DNA from 2 places in the Methylosinus sp. is20ea genome. Region 2 is predicted to be linked to the other one. Evidence: predicted binding sites of a transcription regulator. Region 2 holds the regulator's gene; the other holds the start of a gene.
What was found. Region 2 encodes LexA, which represses DNA repair genes until DNA is damaged. Its sites were predicted from a motif close to TGTTCNNNNTGTGTTCNG; they were not measured.
Positions count from the first base shown of each region.

Region 1: the regulator LexA is predicted to act here: its motif matches at 2,017-2,034, upstream of recA (recombinase RecA).

Region 1 covers NZ_AP046088.1:2,193,330-2,197,743, reverse strand. The annotation lists gene alaS (alanine--tRNA ligase) at 1-620, opposite strand, end outside; gene recA (recombinase RecA) at 786-1,865, opposite strand; gene pyrE (orotate phosphoribosyltransferase) at 2,207-2,803, shown strand; gene AC6IY7_RS10010 (c-type cytochrome) at 2,816-3,139, shown strand; gene AC6IY7_RS10005 (DUF3617 domain-containing protein) at 3,149-3,760, opposite strand; gene lysM (peptidoglycan-binding protein LysM) at 3,835-4,332, opposite strand; gene AC6IY7_RS09995 (SGNH/GDSL hydrolase family protein) at 4,413-4,414, opposite strand, start outside.
Region 2 covers NZ_AP046088.1:2,589,627-2,594,040, reverse strand. The annotation lists gene AC6IY7_RS11995 (AsmA family protein) at 1-1,563, opposite strand, end outside; gene lexA (transcriptional repressor LexA) at 1,832-2,536, opposite strand; gene AC6IY7_RS11985 (DUF5615 family PIN-like protein) at 2,700-3,074, opposite strand; gene AC6IY7_RS11980 (DUF433 domain-containing protein) at 3,095-3,748, opposite strand; gene AC6IY7_RS11975 (LLM class flavin-dependent oxidoreductase) at 3,936-4,414, opposite strand, start outside.

The DNA of each region.
Region 1 (4,414 bases), 400 kb from region 2:
ATGAAGACGAGGTTCCAGAATTCTAAGAACCGGTCGCCGTCCTCGTCGGGGCTGCCGGGCGGGCCGCCGGCGACGCTCTCCCCCTGGTCGTAGAAAATCTCCGAACAGGGGCCGCAGGGGCCGACATCGCCCATGCTCCAGAAATTATCGCTCGTCGGAATGCGGATGATGCGGTCGTCGGAGAAGCCGGCGATCTTTTTCCACAGGCCGAAGGCCTCGTCGTCGTCGTGATAGACGGTGACGAGCAGCTTTTCGCGCGGCAGCGCCAATTCGCGGCTGACGAGATTCCAGGCGAGCTCGATCGCGCCTTCCTTGAAATAATCGCCGAAGGAGAAATTGCCGAGCATTTCGAAAAAGGTCAGATGGCGCGCCGTATAGCCGACATTGTCGAGGTCATTGTGCTTGCCGCCGGCGCGCATGCATTTCTGCGCGGTCGTCGCGCGCGCGTAATGGCGTTTCTCGAAACCGGTGAAGACATTCTTGAACTGCACCATGCCGGCGTTGGTGAACATCAGCGTGGGGTCGTTCTGCGGGACGAGCGGCGAGGATGCGACCTTCTCGTGTCCATTGCGCGAGAAATAGTCGAGAAAGGTCGAACGGATCTGGTTGACGCCACTCATATCGGTTCTTGTCGCCCGCTGGTTCGGCTCAAATGCCCTCGAACGCGCGCTCGGCCGTAACCGTCGCAGGGGATGAGGAAAAGGCCCGGCGCGAACCGAGCCCTTCTAGAGCATTTGCCGGCGAAGTGAAACACCGCGGCCGCGAGACGCTCGATCGGCGGCGCGCTACTCCTCCGCGCCGGCGCCATCCTCCTCGCCGCCGGCGTCGAGGATGCGCTCGGCGATGAGGCCGGAATTCTCGCGGATCGCCTGCTCGATCCGCTCGGCGGCCTCTTTGTTCTGCCTGAGGAAGGTCTTGGCGTTCTCGCGGCCCTGGCCGAGACGCTGGCTGTCATAGGAGAACCAAGCCCCGGATTTCTCGACGACGCCGGCCTTCACGCCGAGATCGACGAGCTCGCCGACCTTGGAGATGCCCTCGCCATACATGATGTCGAACTCGACCTGCTTGAAAGGCGGAGCGACCTTGTTCTTGACGACCTTGACGCGGGTCTGGTTGCCGGTGACCTCGTCGCGGTCCTTGATGGAGCCGATGCGGCGAATGTCGAGCCGGACGGACGCGTAGAATTTCAAGGCGTTGCCGCCGGTCGTCGTCTCCGGCGAGCCATACATCACGCCGATCTTCATGCGGATCTGATTGATGAAGATGACGAGCGTGTTGGAGCGCGAGATGGAGGCGGTGAGCTTGCGCAGCGCCTGGCTCATCAGACGCGCCTGCAGGCCGGGCTGCACATCGCCCATCTCGCCCTCGATCTCGGCGCGCGGCGTCAGCGCGGCGACCGAATCGACGACGAGCACATCCACCGCGCCGGAGCGCACCAGAGTGTCGGTGATCTCCAGCGCCTGCTCGCCCGTGTCGGGCTGCGAGATCAGCAATTCCTCAAGATTGACGCCGAGCTTGCGGGCGTAGACCGGATCGAGCGCATGCTCGGCGTCGACGAAGGCGCAGACGCCGCCCTTCTTCTGCGCCTCGGCGATCACATGCAGCGTCAGCGTCGTCTTGCCCGATGATTCCGGCCCGTAGATCTCCACGACACGGCCGCGCGGCAGGCCGCCGACGCCGAGCGCTATGTCGAGCCCGAGCGAGCCGGTGGAGATCGTCTCGATCTCGACGGCCTTCTGATTCTTGCCGAGCCGCATGATCGAGCCTTTGCCGAAGGCCCGCTCGATCTGCGACAAAGCGGCGTCCAGCGCCTTGGTCTTGTCCACGGAGGTTCCTTCCACGAGGCGGAGATTGGCTTGGCTCACGGCGATGATTCCTTCTGGCACAGGCAGGGCGGCAGGCGCAACGCGAGATGCGGCCCGGAAGCGAGAGAGCGGCGAAAGACTTGTGATGATCGGATCGGGATCGGATACGAAGCTCGATGGGGAGATTGTATCCCATTTGTTCTCGTCGCCAAGTTCTTTTTTTGTTCCGCATGAATTTTCCCGCGGAGACGCGCGCAGACGACGCGCCGAAGATACGCCGAAGACGCGCCGGCGCCGACAGCGGCATGGAACCAGCTTGAAGTCCGCGAGTTCCTCGGCGTAAGGGTCCAGAGCCGGCTCCCGGCGTTTTTCTTCGATCGACAGCGGAGTTTCGACAGCCTATGAGCGACACGCGCGCGCCCTCCCGTCCCGACGCCGTCCTCGATCCCGCCGATCCGCGCTGGGCGCGGCTGCATCGGCTGATCGACACGCATTCGCTGCTGCGCGGCGATTTCACGCTCTCCTCGGGCCGCAAGAGCAATTATCTCTTCCAGCTCCGCCAGACGACCATGTTGCCCGAGGGCGCGCATCTCATCGCCGACATCGTCGTGGACTATATGAAGGCGCAGTCGATCGCCGGCGTCGGCGGGCTCGCCGTGGGGGCGGTGCCGATGGTGGCGGCGATCGCGGCGGTGAGCTTTGCCAAGGGCGCGCCGGTCGAGGCCTTTTTCGTGCGCAAGGAGGCCAAGGGCCATGGCGCGCGGGAGCGCATCGACGGCTATGTGCCCAAGGACGGCGAGGCGCTGATCGTGGACGATGTGGCGACGACGGGCGGCTCCATCATCGAGGCCATCGCCGGCATGAAGGAGGAGCACCCGCAGGCGCGCGCGACGCGCGCGCTGGTCGTCATCGACCGCGAGGAAGGTGCGGCGGAAAAGCTCGCCGAAAAAGGAATCACGCTGGTGTCGATCTTCAAGCGCCGGGATTTCACGATCTGAAGGGAGAGCGGGATGAATTTGGTGACGCCGACTTTCTTGGGCTTGCTCGCCATGGCGGCGCCGGCCATCGCGCAATCGACCGATCCGACGGCGGGGCGACGCCTCGCCGTGTCGCTCTGCGTCGAATGCCACCGCATAGACGACAAGACGCCGGCCAAGGACGAGGCTTCCAAGGCGCCGAGCTTCGTCGATGTGGCGCGCATGCCCTCGACCACCGAGCTCGCGCTCGAGGTCTTTTTGCGCAGCTCACATCGGCAAATGCCCAATCTCATCCTCACGCCGGACGAGATCGATTCGCTTTCCGCCTATATCATCGGCCTCGCACCGAAGAAGTGACCCGCGACATCACCGCCCCGGCGCTTTCGGGCATTCCGGGCCGAGAAATTTCGCGTCGATGGTGAAGCCCGAGCGTTCTCGCGTGACGCCGCCGGCTTGCGTGAGCGTGATTTTCGACTGAGCGCGATACCAGCTCGTGAAATCTCCCGTGATGAGGAGGCTCGTCGTTTCGCGCGCGCCGCCGAGGTCGCAAGAAAATGTGACGATGAATTCGCCTCGAGCCGATTCGACGGTCGGCTTCGCGCAATTCTCGCGAGCGGCCCCGAGGATGCCGTCGCCGACCTCGATGCAGACCTCATGCGTCTGCAATCCTACTTCCGGCGAGATCGTGGTGATCCGCCAGAAGCCGGGCCGGCGCTGCGGCAGCTCGGCGGCGGGGCTCGGCGCTGGCGGCGGCGTTTCAGCGCCCGCATTCGTCGCGCACGAAATCGTGGCGATCCACGAAATCGCGGCGATCAATGTCGCAAAACGCAGATGACGATCGGTGTGGACGCTCACGCTTCGCCTCGATCTCAGACGATATGGCTTCGGCCGGGGCGCGGAATATGTAGCGCTCTCTCCGTCGAGGCAATACGTCGTCGAGGGGAGAAGATGCAGGCTTTCAAGGATTTGCTCCCGCACCTGCTTTCGTTTTTTCCCGATGCGCCGCAGCGCGTGACGCGCGGCTTCCTCGCGGGAAGCCGCGCGACAAGGCGTTACGCCCTGGCCTGACCGGCCGCGCCTTCGATCTTGGGAATACGCAGCACCTGGCCGGGATAGATTTTGTCGGGATCGGAGAGCAGCGGGCGATTGGCGGCGAAAATCTCCTCGAATTTACCGCCCTTGCCGTGGCCATATTGCGTCTCGGCGATCTTCCACAGCGTGTCCCCCTGGCGCACCTTGTAGAAGAGCGATTCCGTCTCCTGCTTGCCGACGACGATATTGCTCTCGACCTGCGAGACGCCCTTGGTGTTGCCGACCGCGAGCACGATCTTCTCGGCCTCGCTGGTCGAAGGCGCCTTGCCGCCGAGCTTCACCTTGTCGCCCTCGACCGAGATTTCGATCTTGGAGGCGTCGAGACCCTTCTTCTCGATCTCCTTCTTCAATTCTTCCGGCGGAGCCGCGGCATTTTCAGTCGCGCCCTTGGGCGAGGGCGCGTCCTTGGCGATCGGCTCGCCGCTCTTCGAGTTGTTCCAGAAATTGAAGAGACCCATGTGTCGACCTCCTTCGGGTGTGGCGTGAGCGCGAGCGCCGGTGGAGGACGCCGCGGGGCGTTACATAGGGCGCGCCGCGCTC
Region 2 (4,414 bases):
GCGGTCCACCAATGAATGGCCGGAGCGAATGTCCATCGCGCTCGACAATGGCCGCTTGTCGATGCGGCGCAGCGCGCGCTCGAGATCTATGCCGCCGACCTCGCCCTCCGACAGGGAGAGGCTGGCGCGGCCGTCGAGATCGCGCATGATCTGCGCGACATTGTCGCCTGTCGCGTCGAGCGTGAAGGTCGCGTCCAGCGCGCCGCCGAGATCGGGCCGCGCCGCGAGGTCCCAGGCCAGCGCGCCGGCGTCGACGCCGGTCAATTGCCCATTGCCGTGGAATTCGAGGGCGCCCGCCGCATTGGCGGCGAAAGTGGCGCGGCCTTTCACCGTGCCCTTATAGGCCTGCGCTTCGGCGAGCGCGAGCTCGAGGCGGCCGCCGCGCAGCAGCAGCGACAGCGCGGCGTCTTCCAGGTTCAGCCGCAATATGCGGGCGCGCGTCGCCGAGAGGCGCAGATCGACGTCAGCCTCCTGAATGTCCGGCAGTAGGAAAGCGTCGCGGCTCCATTGGCCGTCCGCGCCGGAGAGCGCCGGCAGATCGGCGATCATCGGCTTCAGCGACACGAAATTGCTGGCGAGAGTCGCATGGACGATCGGCTTGTCGCCCTCGTGGCGCAGCGCGAAGGAGCCCTCGAACTCATTGTCGTCGGCCGAGAGCTTCAGATCGGTGAGCTGGAAATCGCGCAGCCCGACGCTGGCCTTGGCGGAGAGCTGCACATTCTCGAAAGGACCCGGCAGCGGCGCGCTCACCTTGGCGAGGCCGAGCGCATGGCGCAGCGACGGCGAGGAGCCGCTCAGACGCCCCATGTAGCGCGGCTTGGCCCCGAGCTGGCCGAAACCCTCCGCCTCCAGCCGCAAGCTGTCGGAATCGAGCCTCACAGTGACCGGCGTCTGCTCGCCGCGCAACAGCGCGCCGGGCTTGAGCACCCACAGCATGGCGCGCGGACGCTCGCCGCCCCAGGAGAAGGCCGCGTCGAGCGTCGCCGGCGAGCCGACGGTGCGCCAGTCGAGCGTCGCGTCTATGTCCTGGAGCGTCTCCTCGCCGCCGGCATATTTGAGCCGCGCGACGCCGGAGACGATGGAGACGCCGCCGAGCCGCGCGCGGTCCGCTTTTTCGGCCGCGGGCGTCGAAGGCCGCGCCGCCGCAGCGCGCACCGCGGCGCCGGCGGTGGTCATCGGCTTGCGGTCGAGATCGACCTCGATCGAGGGGCGAATCAGCTCGACGTCGGCGATCTCGAGCCGGCCGGCGAGCAATGGCAGGAGCAGCACATTGCCGTGCAGCCGCTCGGCCTCGATGGTGAGCGCGGCGGTCGGATCGGCGAAGGCGATGCTGTCGATGGTGATGTGCGGGCGCGGCAGCAGCGAGAAGGTCGAGCGCCCCTTGGCGGCGATATAGAGCCCGGAAGAGGCGTTGAGCTGGCCGGAAATCTCCTCGAGCAGCGCGCTGGTGGAGAAGGTCCAGGGCGCGAGCGCGGCTCCGAGCGCCACCGCCGCGACGGCGCCGAGCGCCAGCAGCCAGCGGCGCGAGGGGCGCGCGAAATGCAGACGGCGGCCGACGGCCATGGGCTTCGATCCTTCGAGTTCGCGCATTGGGCCGGTCGAGTGCGACATTCCATCGTCCATGCAGAAAGAGGCGGGCGTCCATGCAGAAAGAGGCGGGGCGGCCGCAAGAGCCGCGGGCGACGCAGCGCGCGCCCCTACGCGAGGCGCGATACGCTCGAGACACGCCTTATTCGCTTGTCCGCCGCGCGAAAAGGCCCGCGCGCGAGAAGCGCGCGAGGCCGGGAACATGGCCGCAAAGGGCGGCGAGATCGTGGCGGCGAGCCCGACCTCAGTATTTGCGCAGAAGGCTGACCAGCCGGCCCTGGATGCGTACGCGATCCGGCCCGAAAATGCGCGTCTCATAGGCCGGATTGGCGGCCTCGAGCGCTATTGAAGCGCCGCGCTTGCGCAGGCGCTTCAGCGTCGCCTCCTCCTCGTCGATGAGGGCGACGACGATATCGCCCGTGTCGGCGGTGTCCTGCTTCTTCACCACGACGACGTCGCCGTCGAGAATGCCGGCCTCGATCATCGAATCGCCGCGCACCTCGAGCGCGAAATGCTCGCCGCCGCCGAGCATGTCCGGCGGCAGATTGATGGTGTGGCTGCGGCTCTGCAGCGCGGAGATGGGCGTGCCGGCGGCGATGCGGCCCATGACCGGGATCGCCACCTGCTGATCGGACTCCGGCTCCCCGGCCGGGACCGACCGCATGCGGCCGAGCGCGCCCTCTATGACGGAGGGCGAGAATTTGCCGCCGCGCGCGGCGACGCGGGGGGTCGCCGATTCGGGCAGGCGCAGCACCTCGAGCGCGCGGGCGCGATTGGGCAGACGACGAATGAAGCCGCGCTCCTCGAGCGCGAGAATGAGCCTGTGAATGCCGGATTTGGACCGCAGATCGAGCGCGTCCTTCATCTCGTCGAAGGAGGGCGGCACGCCGGTCTCCTTCAGGCGCTCATGGATGAAGCGCAGCAAATCGCTCTGTTTCTTGGTCAGCATAGGAGAACCCCCGGCGCCGCCCGGCCTGCGGCGCGCTTCCATCTGGCGCGCGCATGATGGCGCGCCTTCATAAACAAATCATGAACAGGAGGATAGGCGTTCTCGGTGCGTTCCGCAAGGGTGGTGTCGCGAGTCCCCGTATCGGCCAAGCGCCAAGGCAAATTCACCGCTTGATCGAGATCGTTCCCGGATAAATCTCGATGAAAACGCGCCTTCCTTCGTGGCCTCGGCTTCGTTGCCATTCGTGCTCGATCACCGACATCGCGTCAACGGCGCGCTGCGCAGCCTTCACGGTTTCACAGGAAAATTTGATAAGGCTCAGATTTATAAATCGCTTTTTGCTGATCCCGTTTTCTTTCGCGAGTTGCTTCATATCGCCGTCGAGGCTCACGAGGATGGCGGCGTTTGCCTCCGCTAATGTGCAAACAAGTGGGTCTGGCGAGCCTCGCGCGCCCGCTTCTCGAAGAAAGATCACATGGTGCCCCGCATCAGAAAAGACGCGCCCGACGCCGTCCGGCACGCATTCGTCGAGGAACAAACGTAGGCAATTCTTCTCTATCACGCGGCCTTGATTTTCGACTTGTAGGAAATTGCAGCTTCTATGTCTTCTCTCATAAGCGTCGGATATTCAGATCGGATCTGCTCGACGGTGTATCCAGCGTCGGCAAAGCTCTTGATCGCTTTCACAGGGACTCGTGTTCCAGCGATTACCGGAGAATTACTAACGACGTGGCGATGCGTCTCCACCATCCCGATCATCGAAGAAGAGCGCTCCGACATTTGCTGCACGTCGCGCTTGGTGTCAGAAACGACTTTTTCGAGCGGTATTCCAATCGCATATTGCCCGCTCACGATCTCTTTTTGCTTCCCGTCGGCAGGGTCCACAAAATTCACTTTCCGCTTGAGAACATACAGAGTTGTTCGAGCCCAAGCGCCATTGTCCATCGCGCACAGCTTTTTTGCCACTTCGCGAAGATGCTGCACAGACACGGAATACTGCTTTGTGAGCACATTCAGCACTCGTAAGGCAGCGATATCCTGAAACGAATAGACGCGACTAAATGGCGCACGCCGATCGGCGGCCGCAAACTGCGGGGAAAACAGTCGCGTCTTATCCCAATAACGGAGTTGGTTCACGGTGATCCCGGTAAGACGGGACGCCTGCTCCTCCGTAAAGGCCGAAACGATCTCATCGTGCGGTTTTTGAGCCATAAAGCACCCTACCGCGTTTAAATAGATCACAAAAGATAGAAATACGACAGCCGAACCATGATCGGGCGCCAGCTAAAGCGCGACATTCACGAGATGTCCAGCGTCCCCTATCATACGTCTCGGAGAACGCGAGTTCGCGCGACGCCTCTCGAAATAGGGTCAAGTCCACACCAAACTCAAATCCCCCTCACTGCGCCGCCGCCGCCTCCACCCCCAGCATCGGCCGCACATGCCGCGCGAAATCCTCGAGCGAGCGCAAATTCTTCTCCGCATCCCGCGAGATCGGCTTCAGCAAGATCGACCGCGCGCCCGTCTCCTCGCGATAGGCGGCGATCTTCTCGGCCACCTCGTCGAAATCGCCGATCAGCGAGCGCTGCAGCAGCCCCTCCTCGGTCAGCGAAGGCGGCGCCGCCCCGTCCTGGCGGGCGAAATTGCCGCGCATGCGCTCGGCGAAGCGGGCGAAGAAGGGAACCGCCTCGGCCAGCGCCTGCTCGCGTCGCGGCGCCGCGAAATAAAAGCGCGCCAGTGTGAAGCGCGGATCGCCCTCCGGCCCGGCCGCCTCGCGATAGATGCGCAGCGTCTCTGTAATCTGCTCGATCGGGAAAGGCGGGCCCGCCATCACGCCGAAGCCATTGCGCGCGGCATAGCGAATCGCCCCCGGAGTCG